Regions from separate parts of the Rubrivirga sp. S365 genome, predicted to be linked through region 2. Evidence: predicted binding sites of a transcription regulator. Region 2 holds the regulator's gene; the other holds the start of a gene.

Region 1 (14,459 bases), 1.0 Mb from region 2:
GCCGCCGCCCCGCCCCAACGCGCGGCGGCGCCGGCTCGGTACGCGGCCGGCGCGGTCCAGGCCGACACACTCCGCGCGCAGGTCCGCGCCGGCGAAACGCTCATCGTGGCGCTGCCCGCGAGCGTGGGCGGGGCGGAGGCGACCTACCGCGTGGTCGAGGCGCCGGCGCTGAGCTGGCTCGTCGACCGCTCGTTCATGTGGCGCACGCTGCCCAACGAGCGCGGCTCGCTCCCCGTCGTGTTCGAGCGGACCGGCGTGGCGCCCGGCGAGGTCGTCCTCCTCGTCGAGATCGTTCCCTGAAACCAGTGGGTCGGTAGGCTAGTGGGTCGGTGGGTCAGGAGAGAGACCTCGGACCGGAGTGCTCGGCTGACTCTGGTGCCCACCCCGCCCGTCAGCGGCCGCTTGGCGGAACGCCGAGCCTCCGGTTCCCCAACGTCGACGCGGGCGCTCGTGGCCTGCGAATCCAGCCGCCCCGCCCGCTCACGCTCTTCGGCGTAGGCGGGGCGGCCTCTCCCCCACCCCGCCCGTGGCATCACGATCTCAGGAGTTGGAGCGCGCGCTCGTCGCCCGCGTCGGCCCGGCCGTCGAGGAGGCGTTCCGCGAAAGCCTGCCGGCGTGGTTCGACGGAGTCCGCCGCCCGATGCCGTGGCGCGAGGGCGGGGCGGACGGCCGGCGCGACCCGTACCGCGTCTGGGTGTCCGAGGTCATGCTCCAGCAGACGCGCGTCGAGACGGCGACGCCGTACTTCGAGCGGTTCGTCGAGGCCTTCCCGACGGTCGCCGCGCTCGCGGCCGCGCCGCAGGACCGCGTGCTGAAGCTGTGGGAGGGGCTGGGCTACTACAGCCGCGCCCGCAACCTCCACCGCGCCGCCGGGGTCGTCGTGGCGGAGCATGGCGGGGCGGTGCCGGACACCGAGGCCGCGTTCCGGGCGCTCCCTGGCGTCGGCCCGTACACGGCGGCGGCCGTGCTGTCGCTCGCGTTCGGCCGCCCGCTCGCGGTCCTGGACGGCAACGTGATCCGCGTCCTCACCCGCGTCTTCGCCGTCGAGGCCGACGCCAAGGCCGGCCCGACGCGCCGCGCGCTCCAAACGCTGGCCGACCAGCTCCTCGACACGGACGACCCGGGCCGGTTCAACGAGGCCGTGATGGAACTGGGCGCCCTGCTCTGCACGCCCCGCTCCCCCAACTGCCCAAACTGCCCGCTAAACGGTGTGTGCGCGGCCTACGCCGAGGGCGCCCCGGAGCGCTACCCGGTGACGTCGAAGGCGAAGCCGGTCCCCCACCACACGGTCGTCGTCGCCGTCGCGGCGGACGGGGCGGGGCGGCTCCTCATCCAGCGCCGGCCCGAGGACGCCATGCTGGGCGGGCTCTGGGAGTTCCCCGGCGGCAAGCAGGAGCCGGGCGAGACGCTGGCCGAGACGTGCCGCCGCGAGGTCCGCGAGGAGCTGGGGGTCGAGGTCGAGGTGGGCCGCGCGCTAGCTCGCGTCGAGCACGCCTACTCGCACTTCCGCATCACGCTCCACGCCTTCCGGTGCCGGCTGGCCGGGGGCGAGCCGGTCTCGGCGTCCGGCGAGCCCATCCGCTGGGTGCAGCCGGAGAGCCTCGACGACTACGCGTTCCCGCGCGCGAACCGACGCGTGATCGAGGCGCTCCAGGCCGAGGTCCGCCAGCCGCGGCTGCTGTAGGTGGGCAGAGGTTGAGGAGTTCAGAGTTCGGGGTTCGGGAAGTGCCACCGCCCCGCCCGCAGTTTTCTCTGCCCGTCCCCTGTTCCCCGGTCCCCGTTCCCGCTCACAGAGTGGGCCTCCCCGAACCCACCGCCCCGCCCCGCCGTACGCGGCGCATGCAAACGCTCATCGAGCTCCTCCCGCTCCTCGCCGTCGCCGCGTACTACCTGCTCCGCGGCCGGCAGCGGGCGAACGCGAAGCGCGCCCCGGAGCAGATGCAGGAGGCCGAGGGCGAGCGGGCGCCGACGCCGTTCCAGTCGTTCATGCTGCAGATGGAGGAGGCGCTGGCCGAGGCCGCCGGCGAGCCCGAAGGCCCGCGCGGCCCCGGCACGCCGCCCGTGTCGGAGCGCGAGCCCATCGCCGTCGAGGTCGACCGCGCCGCCCCGCCCTCGCCCCTGCCCGTCCCGCCGCTCCGCCCGGCCGCGCCGACGCCGGAGTTCTCGGCCGTCCGCGGCTCGTTCAGCGGCGCGTCCCCGGTCGACCACGAGGCGCACGGGTTCGGGACGTCGAGCCCGTTCTCCGAGGAGCGGTTCGAGCGGGGCGGCGCCCCGGCGTCCGGCGCCGCCCGTCGGCGCCACGACCCGCACGGCCTCCGCCCCTCCCCGCCGGAAGCCCAGTCGGCACGGCGGGCGGGGCGGCCGGACTGGCGCGCGCGGCTCCGCGACCCGCAGGCGGCGCGCGACGCGTTCGTGCTCCAGACGCTGTTCGGCCCGCGCGGCGGGCGCCACCCCGCCCCTGAAAGGCGCGGGCGGGGCTAGACGGCCGGGTCGTCCATCCGCGCCCCCCTTTTTTTGAAGACGGACGCGCCGATGGCTCCGGCAATCGCGCCCACGACGGCGCCGATGACGACGGCCACCACGATGCCGACGGCCGGGTTGCCCGTGAACCCCGACATCATCTCTATCTGCTGGTCCACCTGCGCGGGGTCGCCCCCCTGCTCCAGCATCATCGAGCGCGTCCGCGCAATTTGCTCCTCGGCGCTGGGGAGGAGGTTGATCGCCTGGAGCACGAGGGTGAGGACCCCGCTCAAGACGCCGCCCAGTGCGCCCGCGCCCGCGCCGAGACCGGCGCCTGTGCCGGCCGGGACCGTCAGCGAGTACGTGCTCGTGTAGTGCCACACGGCGACGAGCGGGCCGGCGAGCGCGGCGAGACAGATGGCACACCCCCCGATCGTCTGCGCCATGAACCCGCCCGTCTGCGAGACGAACGTGAGGAGGACCGAGAGGACGGCGTAGACGGCCGCGCCGATCGCGATGGAGGGGAATTTCGTGGGCATCAGGAACGGGAGGGTGAGGGAGACAACGACGGGCGGGGCGGGCAGGCCGGCTCTTCTGTCCGGTTCGCGCTTGCCGACCGGGCGAGCAGCGCTTCGGCCAGGAAGAGCCCGGCCGTCACACCAAACAGGGCGCCCGTCGCCAGGCGCGACGCGGGCGTGTTGGCCCACACGCCGGTCGCGCCGAGGAGCCAGTCGACCGCCATCGGCAGGGCCGCCAGCGCGAGCCACCGCCCCGCCCGCACGCGGCCGAGAGCCCGGAGGCGGGGCACGAGCGGGGCGGCGACGAGTCCGCCCGCGAGGCCGGCGAGGACGCCCAGGCAGCGGTGGCACAGCGCGACCGGCCCGCCCCCGACCCACAGCGACCGCTCGGGCATCTGGTGGCACACGTGCGAGAACGCGAACCGGACGGCGGCGCCCGCCCCGCCCAGGAGCGGGGCGGCCAGGACCACGCCGAGGAGGGCCACTACGGCGACCGAGGCGAGCGCCCACGGGCGGGGCGGGGCGGGGACGAGGGGCGTCATGGCCGAAACCTACGGCGGCAGGACGGGCGCCGTGCGGTACGCTTGACGTGCTCTTAACGGCCGCTGGGGATCGCTGGGGCGAGGTGCGCGTGGAACCCTTAGCACTCTCCCTGCGAGAGTGCTACCCTCTGCATCGCGGCCCCGCCGCGCCCCTTTCGTCGCACCAACCTACAGTCCACATGGCCACATCGATCAAGCCCCTCGGCGACCGCGTCGTCGTCAAGCCCCAGGAGGCGGAGACCCAGACCGCCAGCGGCCTCTACATCCCTGACACCGCTAAGGAGAAGCCCATGCGCGGCACCGTCGTCGCCGTCGGCCCGGGCAAGGTCGAGAACGGGACGAAGGTCGACATGACCGTCTCGGAGAACGACACGGTCCTCTACGGCAAGTACGCCGGCACCGAGATCCAGCTCGACGGGGACGACGTCCTCATCATGCGCGAGTCGGACATCCTCGGCGTCGTCAACGGCTGATCGGGTTGAGGAGGTTCGGGGTCCAGGGTTCAGAGTCAACCCGCCCCGAGCCTGCGCCGGCCGCTCGGCGCACTCAACCCTGAACTCTGAACCAGACAACCACTCAACCCAACCCAATGTCTAAGCAAATCACATTCGACGCGGAAGCCCGCAACCAGCTCAAAGAGGGCGTCGACGCGCTCGCCAACGCCGTCAAGGTGACGCTCGGGCCGAAGGGCCGCAACGTCATCATCGAGAAGAAGTTCGGCGCCCCGACCGTCACCAAGGACGGTGTGACCGTCGCCAAGGAGGTCGAGCTCGAAGACAAGATCGCTAACGTCGGCGCCCAGATGGTCAAGGAGGTCGCCTCCAAGACGTCGGACGTCGCCGGTGACGGGACGACGACGGCTACCGTCCTCGCCCAGGCCATCATGAACCAGGGCCTCCGCTCGGTCAACTCGGGCGCCAACCCGATGGACCTCAAGCGCGGCATCGACAAGGCCGTCCAGGTCGTCGTCGAGAACCTTAAGAGCCTCTCGCGCGACGTCGGCGGCAAGGACGAGATCGCCCAGGTCGGGTCCATCTCGGCCAACAACGACAACGAGATCGGCGACCTTATCGCAGAGGCGATGGACAAGGTCGGCAAGGACGGCGTGATCACGGTCGAGGAGGCCAAGGGGACCGACACGTCGCTCGACACGGTCGAGGGCATGCAGTTCGACCGCGGCTACCTCAGCCCGTACTTCGTGACCGACCCCGACAACATGGAGGTCGTGCTCGAGGACGCGCTCGTGCTCGTCCACGACAAGAAGATCTCGGCGATGAAGGACCTCCTGCCCGTGCTGGAGAAGGTGGCCCAGATGGGCGCCCCGCTCCTGCTCGTGGCCGAGGACATCGACGGCGAGGCGCTCGCCACGCTCGTCGTGAACAAGCTCCGCGGCACGCTCCGCGTGGCGGCCGTGAAGGCCCCCGGCTTCGGCGACCGCCGCAAGGCCATGCTCGAGGACATCGCCGTCCTCACCGGCGGCCAGGTGCTCTCCGAGGAGAAGGGGTTCCGGCTCGAGAACGCCTCGGTCGACCTGCTTGGCCGTGCCAAGCGCGTCGTAATCACGAAGGACAACACGACGCTCGTCGACGGCGACGGCTCGGACGACGAGATCAAGGCCCGGATCAACCAGATCCGCGCTCAGACGGAGTCGACGACGTCGGACTACGACCGCGAGAAGCTCCAGGAGCGGCTCGCCAAGCTCGCCGGCGGCGTGGCCGTCCTGAAGATCGGGGCCGCGACCGAGCCCGAGATGAAGGAGAAGAAGGCCCGCGTCGAGGACGCGCTGCACGCGACCCGCGCGGCCGTCGAGGAGGGGATCGTCGCCGGTGGCGGCGTCGCCTTCATCCGTGCCCTCCCGTCGCTCGACAACGTCGACACGGACAACGAGGACCAGAAGATCGGCGTCCGCATCGTGCGCCGGGCGCTCGAGGAGCCGCTCCGCCAGATCGTCAACAACGCCGGGCTCGAGGGCTCGGTGGTCGTCCAGAAGGTGAAGGACGGCAAGGACGACTACGGGTTCAACGCCCGGACGGAGGAGTACGGCAACCTGATCGGCATGGGCGTCGTCGACCCGACGAAGGTCACGCGCACCGCGCTGGAGAACGCCGCCTCGGTGGCCAGCCTGCTGCTCACGACCCAGACGGTCGTGGTCGACAAGCCTGAGCCCGCCGAGCCCGCTATGCCCGCCGGCGGCGGGATGGGCGGCATGGGCGGCGGGATGGACTTCTAAACGTCCCCCCTCTGGCTCGCCAGGCTGGGCGGCTCCCTCCGGGGGGCCGCCCTTCTTTTTGTGCCCGCTCCGCCCCAGCCAACGCGGGCGGGGCGGTCGACGTGGGAAACCGCCCCGCCCACCGAACGACGTGGGCGGGGCGGCGTGTTAGGCGCGGCGAGCCGCGTCCTGACGGAGGCTCGGGCGGGGCGGTCGACGCCGGGTGTGTGCCCTCCTCCTTGGCCGGCTGCATCTACCGCCCCGCCCTCGTGAGGGCGAGGTGACGGTTCAAACAGGGGCCACCCCGCCCGCACTAAGCGCGGGCGGGGCGGGGCGGCACACGCGAGGCGGGAGCCTCGCGCGCCGAGGAACCCGTAGCCCCGCGTCGGCAGTCCGAGGGCGGGCAAGGGCGCGTTGGCGCGAGCCCCTTCGTGACCCCTCCCCTGCTCGCCCGGCACCTTTTCATGCCCTTCCGGCTTACCACCCTGCTCCTGCTCCCGCTCGCCGCTGGCGCCGCGTCGGCCCAAATCTCGACGGACCGACCGGGGTTCGGGTCCAGCCCCACTCTCGTCGACGCCGGCGTGTTCCAGGTCGAAGTCGGCGCGCCTGAAGCCACGCTGAACGGCGAGGCGGACACCTATTCCGCCCCCGTCGCCCTCCGGTACGGGGCCACGTCCGCGCTCGAAGTGCGCCTGTCCACGTCGGCGTTCGACGCGGCCGATCAGGACGGCGCGGCCTTCGATCCCGAGGTCGGCTTCCGCACCATCACGGCCGGCGTCAAGGTGGCCGTCCCCACTCGGTCGTTCGAGGTCGCCATTATCCCCGAGCTAACGGTCCCGACCGAAGGGGACGACGGCCTGACGTTCCAGCTCGACGTGCCGGTCGGGGTCCCGCTCGGCGACGTCGGCCTCACGCTTGTCCCGGGCGTGACGACGGGGAACGGGTCGACCCAGCTCAACGCTGTCGCCTCGCTCTCGCGCTCGTTCGGGGGGCCGTTGTCGGGGTACGCCGAGGTGGGGGCGTTCCCGTTCCTGGACGGCGGCGGAGACACGCCGGTCTCCGGCGGCGCGGGGCTGACGGTCCTCCTCAGCGACGACGTCCAGGTCGACGCCTTTTTCGACGCCGGCCTCACCGACGCCGCGGACGACCTCGTCGTCGGCGTCGGCCTCTCGTTCCGCCTCGACTGAGCCGCCCCGCCCGCGCCAGACGGCGGGCGGGGCGGGGCGGCGGGCGAGCTGGGGGCGGGGCGGCTAGTCGCCGTCGGGGACCGGGAACCCGCGGTCGCGCATGAGCGGGGCGATGTCGGCGTCGCGGCCGCGGAAGGCGCGGTACGCCTCGTCAGGGTCGACGGCGTTGCGGACCGCGAACAGGTGCTCGACGAGCCGGGCCGCCACGCCGGTGTCGTAGAACCCGCCCGGGGCCTCGGCGAACGCCTCGGCGGCGTCCGACGTCAGCACGTCGGCCCAGAGGTAGCCGTAGTAACCGGCCGAGTAGCCCTCGCCCGAGAACACGTGCCCGAAGTGGGGCGTCCGGTGGCGCATGACGAGCTCGGACGGCATCCCGAGCTCGGCGAGCGTCTCGCGCTCGAACGCGTCCGGGTCAACGTCGCTGGGGTCGTCGAGCGTGTGGAGCCTCAAGTCGACGAGCGAGGACGCCAGGTACTCGGTCGTCGCGAACCCCTGGTTGAACGTGGCCGCCCGGCGGATCTTCTCGACGAGGTCGTCCGGCATCGGGTCGCCGGTCTCCACGTTCACGAGGTAGGTCTCGACCACGGGGTCGGTCAGGAGCCACCGCTCCAGCAGCTGCGACTGAAACTCGGTGTAGTCGCGGACGCCTCCGTTCAGCGTCGGGTAGTCGACGTTGGAGGCCAGGAAGTGGAGGGCGTGGCCGAACTCGTGGAACAGGGTCTCGGCGTCGTCCCACGAGATGAGGACGGGCTCGCCGGGGGCGCCCTGAACGAAGTTCGAGTTGTTCGAGGCCAAGACCGTCTCCGGCCCGTGGACCGTCGTGTGGCTGCGATACGTCGTCGCCCAGGCGCCGGAGCGCTTGCCCTGGCGCGCGAACGGGTCGAGGTACCACAGGCCGATGTGCTCGCCCGTCTCGCGGTCCGTCACCTCGTAGACCGAGACGTCGGGGTGGAAGACCGGCACGCTCTCCTCGGGCACTGGCGTGAACTCGTACCCGAAGAGCTCGCCGGCCACGTAGTGCAGCGCGTCCGTCAGCTTGTCGAGCTGGAGGTACTGCTTGACCTCGTCCGAGTCGAGGGCGTAGCGGTCCTGGCGCACCTTCTCGGCGTAGTAGCGGTAGTCCCAGGGCTCGATCTCGATGTCGGCGCCCTCCCGGTCCGCGACGGCCTGCATGTCGGCCACCTCCTCCTCGACGCGGGCCACGGCGGCGGGCCAGACGGCGAGGAGCAGGTCCATCGCCCGCTCGGGCGTCTTGGCCATGCGGTCTTCCAGGCGCCACGAGGCGTAGTCGTCGTAGCCGAGGAGCCCGACGCGCTCGTCGCGGAGCGCGAGGATCTCGGCGATGAGCGCGTTGTTGTCGTGCTCGTCCGCGTTGTCGCCGCGGTCGTAGTAGGTCCGCCAGACGGTCTCGCGGAGGTCGCGCTCGTCGGAGTAGGTGAGGAAGGGGTCCATCGACGACCGCGTGTTCGTCACCGCGTACTCGCCGCCCCGCCCGCGCTCTTCAGCCGCCGCCGCGGCGGCGGCCACGAACGACTCGGGGAGGCCCGAGAGCTGGTCGGCGTCGAGGTAGGTCACGTAGCCCTCCTCGTCGGCCAGGACGTTGTTGCCGAACTGCGTGTAGAGCTCGGCGAGGCGCTGGTCGATGGCCGCGTAGCGCTCCTTGGCCTCGCCGTCGAGCCCCGCCCCGTTCCGCGCGAACCCGTCGTAGACGAGCTCGACGAGCCGCTGCTGGTCCGGCCGCAGGTCGAGCGTCTCGCGGGCGTCATGGACGGCGCGGACGCGGTCGAACAGGTCCTCGTTCTGCGTGATCTCCGTCGAGTACGCGGCGAGGCGCGGGGCCAGGCGGCCCTGGATCTCGCGGAACTCGGGGCTCGACAGGTTCGAGGACCAGATGCCGTAGTACGTGAACACGCGGTCGATCTCCCGCCCCGCCCGCTCCATCGCCACGATCGTGTTCTCGAACGTGGGCGGGGCGGGGTCCTGCGCGATCTGGTCGATCTCGGCGAGGTGCTCGGCCATGGCCCGGTCCAGCGCCGGCTCGAGGTCGTCGAGGTCCATCCGGTCGAAGGCGGGGACGCCGCCGTAGGGGCCGGTCCACTCCTGGAGGAGCGGGTTGTCGTCGGTGGGGGCGGCGTCCGCCCCGCCCGATTGGGCGGCGGCGACGAGGGGCAAGCTCATGAGGAGGGCGGGGAGGAGAAGGCGCATGGGCGGGTCCAAAGGGCGGGGCAGAACGCGGACGGGACGCGACCGGGAAGATCGCTCGGAACGGACCGAGGGGCGGGAACGGCGCCGCCCCGCCCGTCCGTGCGCCGGGCGGGGCGGCGGCTTGGTCATAGGTTCGCACGGCGCGGGGGCTCCTGGCCGCCCCGCCCCCGTTCTCCCGCCCCGCCCCCACCCCGCCCTCCGGGATATGGACCGCCGCCTCCGCACCGTCCGCCGCTTTGCCTGGGGCGTCCTGGGCTACACCGTGCTCGTGATCCTGTGGGGTGGGTTCGTCCGCGCGTCGGGCGCCGGTGCCGGGTGCGGCGACCACTGGCCGCTGTGCAACGGCGAGCTCGTGCCGACGGCGCCGGCGCTCAACACGGTCATCGAGTTCGGGCACCGCGTCACGAGCGGGCTCGCGCTCCCGGCCGTCCTCGTGCTCGCGTGGCTCGTGTTCCGGGCGTTCCCGCGCGGAGCGGCTGTGCGGACGGTGTCCGTCGTGGCCGTCGTGTTTATGGTGCTCGAAGGCGCCATCGGCGCCGGCCTCGTCCTGTTCGAGTACGTGGCCTACAACCCGTCCATCGCGCGGGCCGCGTGGATGGCGGCCCACCTCACGAACACGTTCCTGCTCCTCGGCGCCCTCACGCTGACGGCGTGGTGGGCCGAGGGCAAGGACGTCCCCCGCCTCGACCTCTCGGCGCGGACGGCCCGCGTCGGCGCGACGCTCGCCGCCGTCCTCGTGCTGGGCGCGGGCGGGGCGGTGACGGCGCTGGGCGACACGCTGGTCCTCGGCGGCGGGCTCGACCCGGCCGAGCACCCGGTCGTGGCCGCGCTCGTGGCCGCCCGCGTGTTCCACCCGACGATGGCGTTCGTGGTCCTGGCCGTGCTCGGCGTGACAGTCGCGCTCACGCGGGCGCCCCGCCCGCGCCAGATCGGGTGGGCCGTGCTCGGGCTGTTCGTGGTCCAGATGGCGATCGGCGCGCTCAACGTGTGGCTGCTCGCGCCGGTCTGGATGCAGATCGTCCACCTGCTCGTGACGGACCTCATCTGGATCGGCCTGGTCGTCTTCGCCAGCGAGGCGCTCGCGGCGCCCGACGCCGTGGCGGAGTCGGCCGGGCGGGGCGGGGCGGCGGTCGCGGCGTAGCCCTCCGGGCGGGTACGGGGTACCGGGTACGAGGTACGGTCCGACCTGACCTCGGCGCGCGGTACCTCGTCCCGAGTCCCCTGGACCAACCTGCACGTTGCTCCAGGCCGCCCACGCCCCGCCCCCAGGCGCCCTTTCCGCCTTCCTCATTCCGCGTTCCACCTTCGACATGTGCCTGCTGCTGTTCGCACTCGACGCCCACCCGCGGCACCGGCTCGTCGTGGCCGCCAACCGCGACGAGTTCACCACGCGCCCCGCCGCCCCGCTCGGCTGGTGGAACGACGCGCCGGCCGTCCTGGCGGGGCGGGACCTGGAGGCAAACGGGACCTGGATGGGCGTCACGCGCGACGGCCGGTGGGCGGCGCTGACGAACGTCCGCGACCCGAGGAACCCCCGCCCCGCCCAGCGCTCCCGCGGCGCCCTCGTGGCCGACTTCCTGGGCGGGGCGGAGACGGCCGAGGACGCCGCGGCGCGCGTGCACGCCGAGCGCGACGCCTACGACGGGTTCAACCTCGTCCTCCGCGACGGCGCCTCGACGTGGGCCGTCTCGACGCGCGTGGACGCGCCGACCGAGCTGGGGCCGGGCGTGTACGGGCTGTCGAACGACCGGCTCGACACGCCCTGGCCGAAGGTGGTGAGGGGGCGGCAGGCGCTCCGCGCGGCGCTGGAGTCGGACCCCGTCGAGCCCGACGCGCTCCTCGACCTGCTCCGCGACGACCGCCCCGCCCCCGACGAGTCGCTGCCGGACACGGGCGTCGGGCTCGCGTGGGAGCGCGTGTTGTCGCCGGCGTTCATCGTCGCCGAGGGCTATGGCACGCGCGTGAGCACGGCGCTCACCCTCGGCCGCGACGGGCACGTCGAGGTCGCCGAGCGGACGTGGCAGGCGGGCGGGGTGGAGGACGAGACGGTGCGGGAGACGTTCGAGACGGAGCCCGCCCCGCCCGCGCCGTAAGGGCGGGCGGGGCGGCCCGGACCACCCCGCCCCCGCGAGTGCGACACGGGCGGGGTGGTTACGCCTCGCCCAGCACCTCTGCCTTGAACCGCTCCGCAAGCGCGTCGGCCGCCTCGGGCGACCCGGCCTCGGTGTAGACCCGGAGGATGGGCTCCGTGTTCGACTTGCGGACGTGCGCCCAGCCCTCGTCGAGGTCCACCTTCACGCCGTCGACCGTCGAGACGCGGCCGCCGGCGTAGCGCTCGGCGAGGGCGGCGAGGAGCGCGTCGGCGTCCATGTCGTCCGTGAGTTGGACTTTGTGCTTGGCGATGGCGTAGTCGGGGAGGCCGGCGCGGACGTCCGACAGCGACTGCCCGGTCTCGGCCAGGTGCTGGAGCACGAGGGCCACGCCGGCGAGCGCGTCGCGGCCGTAGTGGAGGTCGGGCAGGATGACCCCGCCGTTGCCCTCACCGCCGATCACGGCGTCGTTCGCCTGCATGGCGCGCACGACGTGGATCTCGCCGACCGGCGAGCGGTGCACCGTCGCGCCGTGCCGGGCCGCCACGTCCTCGATCGCGCGGCTGGACGAGAGGTTCGTGGCCACCGCCCCGCCCCGTTTGGCCAAGAGGAAGTCAGCGGCCACGACCTGCGTCAGCTCCTCGCCGAAGAAGACGCCGCCGTCCTGGACGAACGCGAGACGGTCGGCGTCGGGGTCCACGATCACGCCCAGGTCCGCCCCGCTCTCGCGGACGCGGTCGAGGATCTGGCCGATGTGGGCGGGGAGGGGCTCGGGGTTGTGCGCGAAGCGGCCCGTCACGTCGGCGTTTAGGACCTCGACGTCGGTCACGCCCAGGGCGTCCAGGAGGGCGGGGAGGGCGAACGCGCCGACCGAGTTGATCCCGTCGACGACGACCTTGAACCCGCGCCCGGCGATGGCCTCGGGGTCGACGTACGGGAGGTCGAGGATCTTCTGGACGTGGTAGCCGAGCACGTCGTCGGTCTCATACGTCCCGATCTCGTACGCCCCGACGGTGTGCGCGGCGACGTCTTCGTCGGCGAGCGCCAGGACCTCGGCGCCCTCGTCCGGGCCGAGGAACTCGCTCGTCCGGTCCAGCAGCTTGAGCGCGTTCCACTCGGCCGGGTTGTGGCTGGCGGACAAGATGATGGCGCCGTCCGCCTCGTGCTTGAGGACGCCCATCGCCACGCTCGGCGTCGTCGCCAGGCCCACGTCGACGACGTCGCAGCCGGCGGCCTGGAGCGTGGCCGTCACGATGCGCGCGCAGACGTCGCCCGTGATTCGGCCGTCGCGCCCGACGACGACGCGCGGACGCCCTGCTGGGTCGCCCTCCGCCCCGCCCGAGCCGCCCCGCCCCGCCCGGCGCTGGCGGACCCACGCGCCGAAGGCGGCGGCGTAGCGGGTGAGGACGGCCGGGTCGAGGCCGTCGCCGAAGACGCCGCGGATGCCGGAGACGGAGGCGATAAGAGGCATGGATGGGGAGTTGAAAGTGGAGAATGGAAAACGGGTACGCCGGACGAGGGAGCGCCGGCCCTACGCCCTCCACGAAAGTACTGGGGCGGAGGTCCAGCGCAGGGACGCCGCGCCGAGCCCCCACGCTCCACGCTCCGTTTTCCACTCGCCCACGCTCCCTTTCCTCCCTCTCTTGACGGAACTCCCCCCGCCCCGCCCGTTTCCTAGCTCCACCCCACGCCCGCACACGATGAGGCCGTCCCCGGCTAGCTCTGCGACGACACCGGCTGCCCACGCCGAGGCGGCCTCGACGCTGTTCGCGGACTACAAGGAGCTCTCGAAGCCGGGCATCACGGCGTTCGTCGTCGTCATGGCAGCGTCGGGCTACGTGCTGGCGGCGCCCGGGCCGATCGCGTGGGCGCAGCTCGTCGGGCTCATGCTGGGCACGGCGCTGACCGGGGGCGGGGCGGGCGCGCTCAACCACGTCCTCGAACGGGACCACGACGCGCGCATGGCGCGGACGGCGCAGCGCCCGCTGCCGGCCGGCCGGCTCGGCGTCCCGGCCGCCGTCGTCTTCGCGCTGGGGTCCGTCGCCTTTGGCGGCGCCGTGCTCTGGGCGACCACGAACGCGATCACGACGGGCCTCGCGCTTGCGACCGTCGCCCTCTACGTCCTCGTCTACACCCCGCTCAAGCGGCGGACGGTCCACAACACGCTGGTCGGGGCCGTCCCCGGCGCGCTCCCGGCGCTGGGCGGGGCGGCGGCGGCGACGGGCGCGCTCGACGCGACGGGCTGGGCGCTGTTCGCCATCCTCTACCTGTGGCAGCTCCCGCACTTTTTCGCGCTGGCCTGGATGTACCGCGACGACTACGCCGGCGCCGGCTTCCGCATGCTGCCCTCGGCCCGGGGCGGGGCGGCGTGGACGGCCCGGATCGTGCTCGTCTCAACGCTCCTGCTCCTCGTAGCCGGCGTGCTCCCGGCCGTCGTGGGGCCGGCCGGGCTGCTGTTCCTGGGCGGCATGGCCCTCTTGGGGACGGCGTTCACGCTGCCGGCGTTCTCGTTCTCCTCGGAGCCCTCGGACGAGCGAGCGCGGCGGCTGCTGCTGGCCTCGATCGCCTACATCCCGGCGTTTTTCGTCCTCGTCGTGCTCGACTTCCTGCTCCGGCAGGCGCTCTAGCGCGGGGCGACGGCCACCCCGCCCACCGGCTCCCCTCTGCCCCATCCCGCTCGTGACCGCCCCGCCCGCCCTCTCCGTCCGCGATCTGGCCCACGCCTACGGCGACGTGGCGGCGCTCCGCGGCGTGACACTCGACGTGGCGCCGGGCGAGCGCGTCGGGCTCCTGGGCGCGAACGGGAGCGGCAAGACGACGCTCATGCGGGCCGTCTCGACGCTCCTCGTGCCCGATGCCGGGACCGTGACGGTGGGTGGGGCGGACGCCCGGCGCGATCCGGCGGCCGTCCGCCGGCGGATCGGTGTCGTGTTCCAGAGCCCGGCTCTCGACGACGCCCTTACGGTCCGCGAGTCGCTCGCGCTCCAGGCGGCGCTCGCGGGGCTCGGGCGGGGCGAGGCGCGGGCGCGGATCGACGACCTGCTCGGGCGGCTGGACCTGGCCGACCGCGCCGACGCCCGCGTCGGGACGCTCTCGGGCGGGCTCGCGCGCCGGGCCGACCTCGCGCGGGGGCTCCTCCACCACCCCGCCCTCGTCCTCCTCGACGAGCCGACGGGCGGGCTGGACCCGCTCGCGCGCGTGGCGCTCTGGGACACGCTCGACGGCCTCCGCCGCGACCACGCACCGCA
Region 2 (14,459 bases):
AGCCATCATCCTGCAGGTGTTCTACAACTACTGCGTCTCCAAGATCGACCGGATCACGGCCGACATGGAGGAGGCCTCGGTCGAGCTCATCGACTCGCTCTCGATGATGTCGGTCGGCCGCCCCGCCCTCAGCGGCCGCACGCGGGCCACGCTCCCCGACCCGAAGCGCGAGCTCGGCACCGGCGACGACGTCACCAAGGTCGACCTCACCTAAGCCGGCCCTTCTGCACGGGGGCGGGGTGGGGGAGCAGCTCTCCCGCCCCGCCCCGCACTGACCCCCGCTATGGAAACCGCACTGATCTGGCTCTGCCTCATCCTCATCGGCCTCGGCCTGCTCATGATGGTCGGGTTCGGCCTCAAGAACGCCAGCCACCGCCTCGCCGGCGAGAGCAAGATGGGCCTGGCCGCCTTTGCCCTCCCCGTCCTCATCCTCATCGTCGCCTACTTCGCGTCGGGGGACTGGACGTCTGCCTTTGTGATGGCCGCCGTGTTCACGGCGCTCTCGGGGCTGCTCGCCCTCGTCATCGCGGGCGCGAAAAGCTTCTTCTCCTGAGTTAGAAGACCTGGAACCCTCCCGATCCCCATGCCGCTCCTGAAGCCCCGCAAAAAGCGCGACGCCGAGATCCCATCGTCCTCGATGGCCGACATCGCGTTCCTGCTCCTGATCTTCTTCCTCGTCACCACGACGATCGACGCGGACAAGGGGATCTACATGCAGCTCCCGCCGAAGCTGGATGAGTCGAACCCGCCGCCGGAGATCAACCAGCGGAACCTGCTCAACATCCTCGTCGCCGCCGACGGCCAGGTGCTCGTCGACAACGAGGTGACGGCGATCCCGCAGATCCGCAACATCGTCAAGCGCCACGTGCTCAACAACGGCCGCGAGCCCAGCCTCTCGGTGAGCCCGGACAAGGCCGTCGTGTCGTTCAAGACCAAGCGCGGGCTCTCGTACGAGAACTACATCGGCGTGCTCGACGAGATCAAGTCGGCGTACAACGAGCTCCGCGACGACGCCTCGCAGCAGCAGTTCGGCGTCGACTACGGGCAGTACAAGTCCCGGCTCGAGCAGGACCCGGTGACGGGCGAGACGGAGACCGACGTGATCTCCGAGCAGATCCCGGTCAAGATCTCGCTCGCCGAGCCCGACGACGACTAGGCCTGCCACCCCGCCCGCTCGGCTCTACGGCCACCTCTATACTCCGTTATGTCTGCACATTTTAAAAAGAAGAGCTCCAACACGAAGGAGGAGATCCCGACAGCCTCGCTGCCGGACATCATCTTCATGCTCCTCATCTTCTTCATGGTGACGACCGTGCTCCGCGAGACGGACCTGCTCGTCAACGTGTCGATCCCGCAGGCCGAGGCCGTGGAGAAGATTGACCAGAAGCGGCTGATCCAGTACGTCTACATCGGGCCGGAGCGGCGCGAGACGGGCGGGCTGGGCGAGCCGGCTGTCCAGGTCGACGACGCCATCGTCCGCGACCTCCCGGACATTCGGCAGGCCATGTTCCGCCGGCTCCGCGAGGAGCCCCGGACCATCATCTCGATGCGCGTCGACCGCGACATCGAGACCGGCCTGCTCTACGACGTCCAGCAGGAGCTCCGTGAGGCCGAGGCCCTCCGCGTCAACTACTCGACGAGCCGGGAGGCGGACTAGGCCGCCCCGCCCACTCGCACGCCTTTGCCGGGGCGCTCCGCCAGGGGCGCCCCGGCTTTTTCGTGGGGGCGGGGTGGGGCCAGCCGCCCCGCCCTGGCCGCCCGTTGAGCGGGGCGGCGGGCGATCCTGGAACGACCGCCCCGCCCGGCGGGAGCGGGGCAGGGCATCGCGCTGCGGGCGGGGCGGCCGCATTCGCGCGGGTTCCACGTCGGCTTCGGGCGCCGCCCGCCTAGCTTGCAACTCCCACCCCGCCCCTTTGCATGGCTTACGCAGCGACCCTCATCCCCGGCGACGGCATCGGACCCGAAGTCACGGCGGCCACCGTCAGCGTTCTGGAGGCGACCGGCGTCGCGTTCGACTGGGACGAGCAGCAGGCCGGCGTGGGCGCCTACGAGGCGACCGGCGACGCGCTCCCGGACGCGACCGTCGCGTCCATCGAGCGGACGCGGCTGGCGCTCAAGGGGCCGCTCACGACGCCCGTCGGGACCGGCTTCCGCAGCATCAACGTCCGCCTGCGGCAGCACTTCGACTGCTACGCCAACGTCCGCCCCTGCGAGACGCTGCCGAACACGCACGGGCCGTTCGAGGGCGTCGACCTCCTGCTCTACCGCGAGAACACCGAGGGGCTCTACGCCGGCATCGAGTACTTCGACGAGCGGAACCAGATCGCCGACTCGATCAACCGGATCACGCGCACGGGGTCGGAGCGGATCATCCGGTACGCGTTCGAAGACGCAAAGCGGCGGGGCCGCAAGCGGCTCACGCTCGTCCACAAAGCCAACATCCTGAAGGAGTCGAGCGGCATGTTCCTCCGGATCGGGCGCGAGATCGCGGCCGACTACCCCGACGTCGAGTTCGACGACCGGATCATCGACAACATGGCGATGCAGCTCGTGATCCGCCCCGATGAGTACGACGCGATCGTCACGACGAACATGTTCGGCGACATCCTCTCCGACCTCATGTCGGGCCTCGTCGGCGGGCTGGGCGTGACGGGCTCGGCCAACATCGGCGAGGACTGCGCGCTCTTCGAGGCCGTCCACGGCTCGGCGCCGGACATCGCCGGCCAGGGCATCGCCAACCCGACGGCGCTCGTCCGCTCGGGCGAGATGATGCTCCGCTACCTCGGTGAGGACGCCGCCGCCGAGGCCATCCGGCAGGCGCTCCACGACGTCTACTCCGACCCGTCGACGCTCACGAGCGACCTGGGCGGCGACGCGTCGACGTCCGCATTCGGCGACCGCGTGGCCGACCGCGTCCGCGCCGTCCTCGCCTAAGGGCGGGGCGGCCGCCCCGCCCGCGCTTTTCCACCCCGCTCCGGCAGTCTCCCCGACCGACGTGATCCAGCGCATTCAAACCCTCTATCTCGTCCTCGCCGCGCTCCTGCTCGCGCTCTTCGTCGGGCTCGCCAGCGGATGGGCTGAGGCCATCGCCCTGGACTCGGCGTGGCTCGGGTGGGTCGGCTACGGGCTCGCCGTGGTGACGGCGTTCGTGGCCCTCGCCGCCGTCGGGCTGTACAAGGACCGGCCGCTCCAGCGGCGCGTGATCTACGTGGCCCAGTGGCTCGACCTGGCCCTCGTGGTCGTCGTGCTGGTCGGGCTCTTCGTCGTGACCGATCCCGCGGCGACGACGGCGCCGGTCGGCCTGTACCTCGTGGCGCTCCAGCCGATCGTGGCCTACCTCTTCCTGCGCATGGCGCGGCAGCGCGTGACGGCCGACATCGAGGTCGTCAAGTCGATGGACCGGCTCCGCTAGCGTGGCCGCCCCGCCCTCCGAGCCAGTCGGCGTCGAATCCGCCGGGCGGGGTGGGGACGCCGTGCCGCCGGGCATCTGGGCGCTGCTCGCGCTCGCGCTGGTCGCCGTCGGCACGTCGCCGATCCTGGTCCGCCTGGCCGGCGACGTGCCGGCGCTCGCGCTCGCCGCGTGGCGGACCGTGTTCGTGTCGGTGCTGCTGGTGCCGGTCGCGGCCGTTCGCGTGCGGGGCGAGATCCGGGCGCTGCCGCGCCGGGACGTCGGGCTGATCGCCGTCGCCGGGGTGTTCCTCGGGCTCCACTTTATGGCGTGGATCACGTCGGTCCAGCTGACGAGCGTGGCCAGCGCGTCGGTCCTCGTCACGCTGTCGCCGGTCTTCATCGTCATCCTCGGCGCCGTGTTCCTCCACGAGCGGCCCGACCGGCGGACGGCCGTGGCGATCGCGGCGGCCGTCGCGGGCGCGGCCCTTATCGGCGCGACGGGGGGCGATGGAGGCATATACCCAGACCCGCTGCTCGGGAACGCGCTCGCGCTCCTGGCCGCCTTCCTCGTCGCCGTCTACCTCCTCATCAGCCGGTCGGTCCGCCAGCGCACGTCGTTCCTGGCGACGTTCGTCCCGCTCAACACGGCCGCCGCGCTCACGTGCCTCGCCGTGTGCGTCGCGCTCGGCGTGCCGCTCGGGCTGCCCCTCCCCGCCCTCGCGCTCGCGTTCGCGCTCGGGATCGGCCCGGGGTTGGTGGGCCACGGCTCGTTCAGCCTGGCCCTCCGCTACGTCACCGCCGCGCTCATCGGGCTGCTCACGCTGGCCGAGCCGGTGATCTCGACGGCCATCGCGTTCGCGTGGTTCGGCGAGCGCCCCGCCCCGCTCGCGTTCGTCGGCATGGCCGTCGTGCTCGCCGCGATCTCGGCCGTCGTGGTGGGGCGGGCGTCACCCGAGGAAAGGGGAAAGAGGAAATAGGAACGGGCAGAGGCAGGGGCCACCCCGCCCGCTATTCCTCTGCGTCCCTCCATCCCGCATCCCTCCATCCCTCCTCGGGCAAGTCGGAAAAGCGGCGGCGGCCGCGCAGGAAGTAGTCGACGACGACGGAGCGGCGGTAGGGGGGGAGCACGACGCGCTCGCCGGGGCGGGGCGGGGTGACGGCGTTGATGCGCTCGCGGGCGTCGCGCCACGCGCGGCGGATCGCGGCGGCCTCGTCGCGGCGGCCGGCGGCGAGTGCGCGCGCCGCGGCGGCGGCGTCGAAGGCGCGGCGCGCGGCGAGCACGCGGCGGAACGCTGGGGCGGGGAGGTTCTTGGCCAGCATCACGAGCCCGTTGCGCACGTTGAAGTACATCTTCCGCGGGCTGCCCTGGGGCAGCGACGCGCCGCCCAGGTGGTACGCCTCCGACGCCGGCTCGACGCGGACGCGCCACCCCGCCCGCTGGAGCCGCCAGCACAGGTCGATCTCCTCCATGTGCATCCCGAACGACTCGTCGAACCCGCCGGCCGCCTCGAACGCCGCGCGGCGGACGACGAGCGCGGCGCCGGTCGCCCAGAAAACGTCGCGGGCGTCGTCGTACTGGCCGCGGTCGGGTTCGAGCGTGTCGAACAGGCGCCCGCGCGTGAACGGGTAGCCGAACGCGTCGAGAAAGCCGCCCGACGCGCCGGCATACTCGAACTGCCCGCGGTCGCCGTGCTGGAGCAGCTTCGGCTGGACGGCGGCCACGCCGGGGTTGTCGAACGCGGCGACGAGTGGGCCGAGCCACCCCGCCGGCACCTCGACGTCGTTGTTCAGGAAGCACAGGAGGTCGCCCGTCGCGTGGGGCACGGCGAGGTTGTTGCCGCGCGCGAACAGCGCGTTCTCGGCGTGGCGCATGACGGTGACGTCCGGGTGCGCCTCGGCCAGCCACTCGGCCGTTCCGTCGGTCGAGGCGTTGTCGGCCACGACGATCTCCAGGTCTGGGTAGTCGCTGGCGAGGACGGACGGGAGGAACCGCTCAAGCAGGCCCCGCCCGTTCCAGGTAACGACGATGACGGAAACGCGAGGCACGGGAGAGGGGGGCGGGGCGGGCGCTGCGAAAAGTACCGGCCGCCCCGCTCGCGGGTCGTAGGGGCGACCAGCGGTCGACCGTGGGCGGGGCGGCACCTGAGCCGCCCGGCCCGGCGGCGGGCACCCTGGGGCGGGGCGGTCATGGCCGGCGCCACCCCGCCCGATGTCGCCCCGCCCGTGGGCGGCGGCCCGACGGCGTTGCACGCAACGCCGCTACAAGATGCCACCCCGCCCGATGCCGCCCCGCCCCGCATCTTCCCGACCCCCGAACCCCTACAGCTCCGCCTCGAACATCGCGTACTCCTTGTCGCGCGTGGCCCCCAGCTTTTCCAGCCCGTTGATCATCGGCTTGTTCGTGTCCAGCACCCAGCTCAGCTCGGCCGCCTGGTAGCCCACGCCGCGGCCGTTCACGATCGTGTGGTGGATGAGGAACGAGTCCAGGCCCGCGTTCCGGTACGCCGGGATCACGCCCATGAGCGCCATGCGGACCTCGTAGATCGACCCCGACTTGACCGCCGCGAACGCCCTGGCGATGCCCGCCGGGCGGAGCCGGCCGCGCGGGAGCTCCTTGAGCGCCCGGTTGTAGTTCGGGATCGACGTCGCGAACGCGATGGGCTCGCCGTCCAGTTCGGCGAACAGGAACAGGTCCTCCTCGATCACCGGCTTCAGCTCTTTCGCCAAGTGGATCGCCTCGCGGTCCGTGTACGGGACGTGGCCCCAGTTCGCGGCCCACGCCTCGTTGTAGATCCGCATGGCCGTCACCACGTCCTCCTCGAACCGCTCGGGGTCGAGCGGGCGGATGCGGATGCCCGGGTGCCGGCGCTCCACGATGGCCGCGCCACGCGCCATGCGCTCGGTGTCCATGTACGCCTCGTGGACGTAGAACGCCCACATCGTCATGGCCCGCCGGAAGCCCCACCGCTCCAGGAAGTCCTGGTAGTACGGGTAGTTGTACGGGAGGAGGATCGACGGCGGGCGGTCGAACCGGGCCACGAGGAGCCCGGCCACGTCGTTCATGGTCGGGTTGGCCGGGCCGCGCACGCCCGTCAGCCCGCGCGCGCGGAGCCAGCCGGCCGCGGCGTCGAGGAGCGCCTCGGCGACGGCGTAGTCCTCGACGGTGTCGAAAAAGCCGAAGAACCCGTTGCCATCGGCGTACTTCGCTAGGTGCTGCCCGTTCTCGATCGCCGCCACGCGCCCGACGACCGCCCCGCCCCGATCGGCCAGGAACAGCTCCATGGCGCCGTGCTCGAAGAACGGGTTCTTCTTCGGGTCCAGGATCTGCTTCTGGTCGAAGCGCAGCGGCGGGACGAAGTACGGGTCGCCGGCGTAGAGGTCGTACGGGACGTCCAGGAACGCCGCCCGGTCGGCCGGCGAGCGGACGGGCCGGACCGTGACCGGGAGCCCACGCCCGGGCGGGGTGGCGCCAGTCGGGGCGGGGCGTGCGGCGGTCTCGGGCATGGGCGGGGCGGTCTGGGAGCGGACAAGCTAGCGGCGCCGCCCCGCCCTCTGGCCGCCCCGCCCGTGGGGCGCAGGCTGAGCGAGAGGGCTCCCGGCCCCTACGCCCCGCTCGGCGTCATCGCAGGCCCCGGCTTCCCGCCCGGCGCGATGATCCCGTGCTGGAGCCCGACGGTCTCGAAGGCGCTGAGCACGCGGTCGAGCTCCTCGTCGGTGTGCGTGGCCATGTAGCTCGTCCGCATGAGCGACTGGCCCTGCGGGACGGCCGGGGGGACGACGGCGTTGGCGAACACGCCCGCCTCCAGGAGGTCCTTCCAGAACGCGAAGCAGCGGTACATCTCGCCGATCACGACCGGGATGATCGGCGTCTGCGAGGCCCACACGTCGAACCCAAGCGAGCGGAACCCGTCGCGCATGGTGTCCGAGATCTCGGCGAGCCGTTCGAGCCGCTCCGGCTCGGTCTCCAGGATGTCGAGGCACGCGAGGACCGTCGCGACGGCCGACGGCGGCATCGACGCCGAGAACATGTGGGTCGACGCCGTGTGGCGGACGTACTCGATCACGGTCTCGTCGCCGACGGCGAACCCGCCGAGCGACGAGAAGCTTTTCGAGAACGTCCCCGTCGTGAGCGCCACCTCGTCTTCGAGCCCGAACACGGACGCCGAGCCCCGGCCGCCGTCGCCGATCACGCCGACCGCGTGGGCGTCGTCCAGGAACAGGGCGGCCCCGAACTCCTGGGCGAGCCCGACGAGCTCGGGCACGCGGGCGATGGTCCCCGACATCGAGAACACGCCGTCCGTCGCGATCAGCTTGCCGGCGTCCGGGCGCTCGTTCGAGATCCGCTCGAGGAACGTCCGCAGGTGCTCCACGTCGTTGTGCCGGTAGCGGACGGTCTCGGCCGCCGACACCTGCTGCCCGGCCAGGATGCACGCGTGGTTGTCCTTGTCCGAGAAGATGACGTCGCCGCGCCCGGCGAGGGACTGGAGCAGGCCCTGGTTGGTCATGTACCCCGTCGAGAACAGGACGCACGCCTCCTTGCGCATAAACCGGGCGAGCCGCTCCTCAAGCTCCAGGTGAAGGTCGAGCGTTCCGTTGAGGAAGCGGCTCCCGGTGCACCCCGTCCCGTACTTGTCGACGGCCGCCTTGGCCGCCTCGCGCACGCGCGGGTCGTTCGTGAGCCCGAGGTAGTTGTTCGACCCGGCCATGATGACCTCCCGGCCGTTCATGACGGCCCGGCTCCCTTCGGACACCTCGATGGCCCGGAAGTACGGGTAGAGGTCGGCCTCGTTGACCTTCTGGTAATCCCCGCCCGGCTCGAAAAAGCGCTCGACCTTGTCGAAGATCGACGCGGCCGGTCGGTCGGTGGGGTCCGAAGGGGAGCCCGTCGGCTGCTGGCCGAGGAGGTCGGGAACGGTCATGGCACAGCCGGGGGGCGGAGAACCGCAGAAGATACCCGCCGCCCTGCCCGAGCAAGGGTACAGAACGGGTGAAGGGGCGTCCGTCCTACACGGCCAGACCTCCTCCGCCCCGCCCGCCCCGCGCGCGAGGCGCCGTCTGGTGCCGCCGCTGCGGCGCTCCCGCTACGGCCCCCGCCCGCCCACGCTGCCCACGCCAAGGGCGGGGCGGTCGCCCAGCGCTGCTAGGCCACTTCCGGCCGGACCGGCGCCCGCGTCGGGGCAGGGCGGCCCACCCCGCTCACCACGGCCTCGATGGCGTCGGCCGCCCGCTCCCGCCCCGCCCGGCCCTCGGCGGCGGTCTGGGCGGGGCGGCGGAGGCCGGCGGCGCGGTCGAGAAAGACGGCCACGTCCGACGGGCGCGGCGGGCGGCCCACGACGGCCCCGCCCCGCCCCGCGTCGCGGAGCGCGAGCGCGTTGACGACCTGCTCGAAAAAGCCCCGGTTGGGGAGCGCGAGGACGGGCACGCCGAGGTGGAGCGCCTCGCTGAGCAGCGTGAACCCGGCCGTCGCCACGACGGCGCGGGCGGCGCCCAGGTCGGCGAGGAAGCCGGCCCGCGACGGCGGCCGCAGGCGGACGTTGGGCGGGGCGGCCTGCCCTGGGTCCAGCCCGTACACGTCGAACGCGGCGTCGACGGCACCGAGCGTCCGCACGAGCGGCTCCAGCCCGGCCCCCTCGTTGACGTAGACGAGCACGCGGTCGCCGGGCTCGGGCCGGACCGCGAGCACGTCGTCGCGCAGGATGGGCGGCACGAACACGGCCCGCGAGCCCGCGCGGGGCGGGGGGAAAAAGAACGACGGCACGACCACGCCGTCGGGGCGGGGCGGGGCGAGCACGCCGATGCCCAGCCGCGTGCCGACGGCCGAGAGCGCGTGGCGGAGCGGGACGCGCGGCCGGGCCTCGGTCAGCACGAGCTGGTGGCTGAGCGCGACGACCGGGACGCCCAGGCGGCGCGCGGCGCGGGCTACGAACGGCTCGTGGTCCGACACGACGACGTCGGCCTCGACGGACGCCAGCCACGCCTCGGCCTCGGCGATGATCTCGGGGCTCCGCCACGTGAGGTCGAGGTTGGCGCGGGCCGTCGCGAGGTAGCGCACGCGGTTGCCGCGGAGCACCTGGCGGAGCGCAGGGACCCGGTGCACCGGCCCGCCGCCCTCTTGCGCGAGGCGGTCGGCGGCCGGGGCGTCGGCCGCGAACCGGACCCGGTGCCCACGCGCGCGGAGCGCCTCGGCGACGGCGGCGGCGCGCGACGAGTGGCCACGGCCGTGGCCGCAGAGGGCGTAGACGACGAGGGCCAGGGCGGGCGGGGCGGGTGACGCCTCGCCTACCGGGGCGCTCCCCCCGCGTTCCCCGCCTCGCCCCTGGGTGCTCGCCGGAGAGGGCTCATGGGCGGGGCGGCGGCGGAACAGGGACTCGGGCGAATGGTTGTGACGACAAACACCCACCCCGCCCATGCTGCTCTCGCCGTTCACGCTCGGCCCGCTCGAGCTCCCCAATCGGATCGTCTTCGCCCCGCTCACGCGCAGCCGCCACGGCCGCCAAGTCCCGACGGACCTCGCGCCGACGTACTACGCGCAGCGGGCCTCGGCCGGCCTCCTCATCGCCGAGGCCACACAGGTGACGCCGCGCGGCCAGGGCTACCCCGACACGCCCGGCATCTACACCGAGGAGCAAGCCGAGGCGTGGAGCGGCGTGACCGACCTCGTCCACGCCGTCGGCGGGCGGATCGTGCTCCAGCTGTGGCACGTCGGCCGCGTGTCGCACTCGGCGTACCACGACGGCGCGCTGCCTGTGGCGCCGTCGGCGATCCCCGCGAAGGGGAAGGCCATGACGCCGGACTTCCAGATGGTCCCGTTCGAGACGCCCCACGCGCTGACCGAGGACGAGATCGCTGATACGGTCGAGCAGTACCGGCACGGCGCCCGGCTCGCGCGCAGCGCCGGCTTCGACGGGGTCGAGATCCACGCGGCGAACGGCTACCTCATCGAGCAGTTTTTGGGCTCGGACTCGAACCACCGGACCGACGCCTACGGCGGCTCCGTCGAGAATCGGCTCCGGTTCCTCCGCGAGGTGACGGACGTCGTCCTCGCCGAGTGGCCCGCCGACCGCGTCGGCGCGCGGCTGTCGTTCGCGGCCGGCACGAACGGCGTGACCGACGCCGACCCCGAGGAGACGTTCGGGGCCGCGTCGGAGGCGCTCTCCGAGGCCGGCCTCGCCTACCTCCACGGCATCCGCCCGAACGCGGGCATGGGGTCCAAGGGCGGGCTGGGCGACCTCGATGCCATCGCCCTGATGCGCCAGCACTTTAGCGGCGCCGTCATCGCGAACGCCGACTACGACCGCGAGGAGGGTGAGGCGATCCTCCAGGCGGGCACCGCCGACCTCGTCGCCTACGGCCGCCCGTTCCTCGCCAACCCCGACCTCGCCATCCGGTACGCCGCGCAGGAGGCTGGGCTCGACGCGCCCCTCAACGAGCCCAACCCCAGCACGTTCTATGGCGGCGGCGCCGAAGGCTACACGGACTACCCGATCTGGGACGGCCAGCCGGCCGCCGTCGAGGCCTGACCGCCCCGCCCCGCCCGTCAGGGCGGGCGCACGCTAACGAGTCAGCGTCTCGGACGGGTCGGGGTACTCGGTACGGGGTACGCGCGCGTCGAGGTCGGATCGAACCGTACCTCGTACCCGGTACCCCGTACCAGCCCGAAGGGTGCTCTAGCATATGCTCACCCCGCCCCGCCCGCCGAATTGCGCGGGCGGGGCGGCGCCTTTATAGTAACCGCTCGCGCGTGGCCCGCTCGCGAACCGTCCCCCCGACGACGAGCCCGGCGGCGATGAGCACGAGGTTTTTGACGATGTACTGGCCTTCGAGCGTCAGCGCGAACAGGTCGAGCGGCGACGCGAGCGGCCAGATCGAAAAACACACCTCGGGGAGCACGACGAACGGGAGGAACGTGCCCGGCATCTGGAGCGCGAGCAGGAACAGCGCCCCGCGGACGGTCGGCCGGAACAGGAGGAGCACGCCGATCAGCACCTCCCACGCGGCGAGGACCGGGTAGAAGACGTCCGGGTTGACGAAGTAGACCGTGTTGCGGACGAGATCCTCGGCCGGGCTCAGGCCGGGGATCAGCTTGAGCCCGCCGAACCAGATAAACACGACGCCGATGGCGTAGCGGAGCAGGCGGACCCCGTGGCGGCTCATCCAGGCGGCAATGCGCGCGTCGAGGCGGTCGAGGGTCGAGTGCGGGAGGCGGGTGACGTCCACGGCAGTACAGGAGGGTGTGGCGTGTGAACGGGGCGGGGCGGGGCGCTCCGTGACCGGCCGGTCAAGACGGGGCGGGGAGGGGGTGAACTCGGACCGCCCCGCCCTCACACGACGGGGGGGGCACGTCATGCGACCGACGTGCGGCGGAGGCAGGCAGCGGGTGGGGCGGTTCGGGCGAGCCGTGGCGCCACCCCGCTCGCGGCAGCTGCCGCGGCGGAACGGGCGGGGTGGCGTCCGTACTGGCGTCCGTACGCGGCCGCCCCCACAGGGCGGGGCGGCTGAAATCGGTGCGAAGGCTCGCCCCGCCCCGCCCGCGCGCAGACGGGCGCCGCCGCTACCTTCGTTTGTTCCGTCGCCTGCCACCCACGCCGTGCCCCGCCCGAGCGACCCCGCCCGCCCCGCCGGCCCGCTTTCTGAGCGGGAGCAGGACGTGCTGCGCCGCGTCGTCCAGCACTTTATCGGGACCGCCGCGCCGGTCGGCTCGAAGGCGCTCGCCGGCGACGTCGAGCTGTCCAGCGCGTCGATCCGGACGACCATGCGCGACCTGGAGGACGCCGGCTACCTCGGCCACCCCCACACGTCGGCCGGGCGCGTCCCGACCGAGCAGGGCTACCGGCTCTACGTCGACGACCTCCTCGACGTGACGGGCCTGTCGGCGCGCGAGGCCACGCTCCTCCGCGACGGCGTCCGCCGCCGGCTGGGCGACCTCGACGCCATCGCCCGCGACACGTCGCGCCTGCTCGGGCGGCTCAGCCAGCTTTTGGGCGTCGTCCTCACGCCCCAGCTCTCGACCGGCGTCCTCGACCGGCTCGAGGTCGTCCGGCTGTCGTCGTCGCGCGTCCTGTTCGTGCTCGCGCTGCGGGGCGGGCTGGCGCGGACGGTCACGGCCGAGCTCGACGTCGAGGCCGACCCCGCCGCGCTCGACGCCGTGGTGCAGCGCCTGAACGAGCGGCTGGCCGGCTTGACGCTCGCCGAGATCCGCCGGACCGGGGCCGACCGCGTGGGCGACCTCGCGGAGCACGACCGGACGGGCGTGGTCCGCGTCGTGCTCCGCGAGGGGCCGGCCCTGTTCCGCGACGAGACGCCGGGCCAGCGCGCGGCGATCGGCGGCGCGCAGCACCTGGTCTCGCAGCCCGAGTTCAACCGGCCCGAGCTCGTCCGCGACGTGGTCGAGCTGGCCGAGAGCGAGGACGTCGTGGTCCACCTCCTGGAGCGGCCGGCGGCCGTCGACCCGGCCGAGCCCGACGGCGCCGTCGTCCTCATCGGCCGCGAGGTCGAGCGCGGCCGCCCCGGCGGCCCGTCCTACTCCGTCGTGACGGCGCCGTACCGCGTGGGCGGGGCGGTCGGGGCCGTGGCCGTGATCGGCCCGACGCGGATGGACTACGGCCGGGCCATCGTGCTCGTCGAGCACGTGGCCGGCCTGCTCGCCGCCCCGCCCGACGACTGACGCGCGAGGTGGTCGACGCGGTGCCCCCTGAGAATCCCCCAGCCCGGGCTCCGGCGTGGGCGGGGCGGCCGACCGGAGCCTGCCGCACGCGCCCCGAAACCGCCCCGCTTGGCGGCCTGACACGGGGGCGGGGTGGATCTGGAGCCGCCCGCCCGTGGTGAGACCGCCCCGCCCTTTCTCCCCCGTTTCGCCCGTCCTCCTCCGGCCCGGCGCGATCTTTCCCGCCCGGCCGCTCACGCCATGACCGACCGCCCCGCCTCTCCCGACGCCGCGCCCGACGGCGCCGCCCCGCCCCCCGACGCCCCGCCCGCCATGACGGACGACGCCCTGCCCGCCGACGAGGTCGACGAGACCGCCCCCTCCGACGCCGCGACCGACGACGTCGAGGCGCTCCGCGCCGAGGTCTCTGGCCTCCAGGAGAAGCTGCTCCGCCAGACCGCCGAGTACCAGAACTACCGCCGCCGCTCCGAAGGCGACCGCGCCGAGTCCGTCCGCGTGGGCCGGCAGGGCGTGCTGCTCCCCATGCTCGACGTCTACGACGACCTCCGCCGCTCGCTCGACGCCGCCCGGACCGCGGCCGAGTCGGGCGGGGCGGGGGAGACCGGCGCGCTGCTCCAGGGCATCGAGCTGGTCACGAAAAAGTTTACAGACGCCCTCGCCGGTGTCGGCGTTGAGCCCATTGAGGCCGTCGGCCGCCCGTTCTCCGAGGAGGAGCACGAGGCCGTCATGCAGCAGCCGGCGCCCGACGCCGAGTCCGGCACCGTCCTTGCCGAGGTCCAGCCGGGGTACCGCCTCGGGGACCGTGTCCTCCGTCACGCCCGCGTCGTCGTCGCCGAATAGGCGCCGCCCCACCGCCCCCAGATCCCACCCCGCCCGTGCCCGCCGACGCCACCCAACGCGATTTCTACGACGTCCTCGGCGTCGCCCGTACGGCGACGCCGGACGAGATCAAAAAGGCCTATCGGAAGAAGGCCCTCCAGTTCCACCCCGACCGCAACCCCGGCGACGCCGAGGCCGAGTCCTCGTTTAAGGAGGCGGCCGAGGCCTACGAGGTGCTCTCCGACGAGGGCAAGCGCGCCCGCTACGACCGCTTTGGCCGGGCCGGGCTGGGGAACGGCGCCGCGGGCGCGCCGGGCGGGTTCTCCGACATCTCCGACATTTTCTCGGCGTTCTCGGACATCTTCGGGGGCGGCTCCCAGTTCGAGGACGTGTTCGGCCGGAGCGCCGGGCGCCGCCGCAGCCACGGCCGCCCCGGGACCGACCTCCGCGTCCGCCTTGCGCTCACGCTCGAGGAGATCTCCGAGGGCGTCGACCGCCAGCTCACGCTCCGCAAGTTCGTCGCGTGCGACCACTGCGACGGGACGGGCGCCGAGGACAAAGAGGCCGGGTTCCGCACGTGCTCGAC

The links. Region 2 encodes HrcA, which represses chaperone genes, less so after heat shock. Its sites were predicted from a motif close to TNTTAGCACTCNCNNNNNGNGAGTGCTAANA; they were not measured.
Region 1: a site for HrcA is predicted at 3,617-3,647, ahead of groES (co-chaperone GroES). Genes of this name have one in related genera too.

The regions. Positions count from the first base shown of each region.
Region 1 covers NZ_JAVTTN010000001.1:2,187,059-2,201,517, reverse strand. Annotated here, with positions in the region: gene RQM47_RS09495 (hypothetical protein) at 1-300, shown strand, start outside; gene mutY (A/G-specific adenine glycosylase) at 527-1,684, shown strand; gene RQM47_RS09485 (hypothetical protein) at 1,840-2,481, shown strand; gene RQM47_RS09480 (hypothetical protein) at 2,478-2,999, opposite strand; gene RQM47_RS09475 (DUF2085 domain-containing protein) at 2,999-3,520, opposite strand; gene groES (co-chaperone GroES) at 3,700-3,993, shown strand; gene groL (chaperonin GroEL) at 4,110-5,750, shown strand; gene RQM47_RS09460 (transporter) at 6,194-6,916, shown strand; gene RQM47_RS09455 (M3 family metallopeptidase) at 6,980-9,094, opposite strand; gene RQM47_RS09450 (COX15/CtaA family protein) at 9,327-10,262, shown strand; gene RQM47_RS09445 (NRDE family protein) at 10,432-11,214, shown strand; gene glmM (phosphoglucosamine mutase) at 11,273-12,682, opposite strand; gene cyoE (heme o synthase) at 12,912-13,838, shown strand; gene RQM47_RS09430 (ATP-binding cassette domain-containing protein) at 13,891-14,459, shown strand, end outside.
Region 2 covers NZ_JAVTTN010000001.1:3,230,354-3,244,812, reverse strand. Annotated here, with positions in the region: gene RQM47_RS14165 (MotA/TolQ/ExbB proton channel family protein) at 1-214, shown strand, start outside; gene RQM47_RS14160 (hypothetical protein) at 284-553, shown strand; gene RQM47_RS14155 (biopolymer transporter ExbD) at 584-1,156, shown strand; gene RQM47_RS14150 (biopolymer transporter ExbD) at 1,205-1,657, shown strand; gene RQM47_RS14145 (isocitrate/isopropylmalate dehydrogenase family protein) at 1,918-2,934, shown strand; gene RQM47_RS14140 (DUF4293 family protein) at 2,996-3,412, shown strand; gene RQM47_RS14135 (DMT family transporter) at 3,414-4,367, shown strand; gene RQM47_RS14130 (glycosyltransferase family 2 protein) at 4,399-5,436, opposite strand; gene RQM47_RS14125 (GNAT family N-acetyltransferase) at 5,710-6,894, opposite strand; gene RQM47_RS14120 (aminotransferase class I/II-fold pyridoxal phosphate-dependent enzyme) at 6,993-8,309, opposite strand; gene RQM47_RS14115 (glycosyltransferase family protein) at 8,531-9,817, opposite strand; gene RQM47_RS14110 (alkene reductase) at 9,798-10,910, shown strand; gene RQM47_RS14105 (hypothetical protein) at 11,113-11,607, opposite strand; gene hrcA (heat-inducible transcriptional repressor HrcA) at 11,978-13,054, shown strand; gene RQM47_RS14095 (nucleotide exchange factor GrpE) at 13,295-13,894, shown strand; gene dnaJ (molecular chaperone DnaJ) at 13,930-14,459, shown strand, end outside.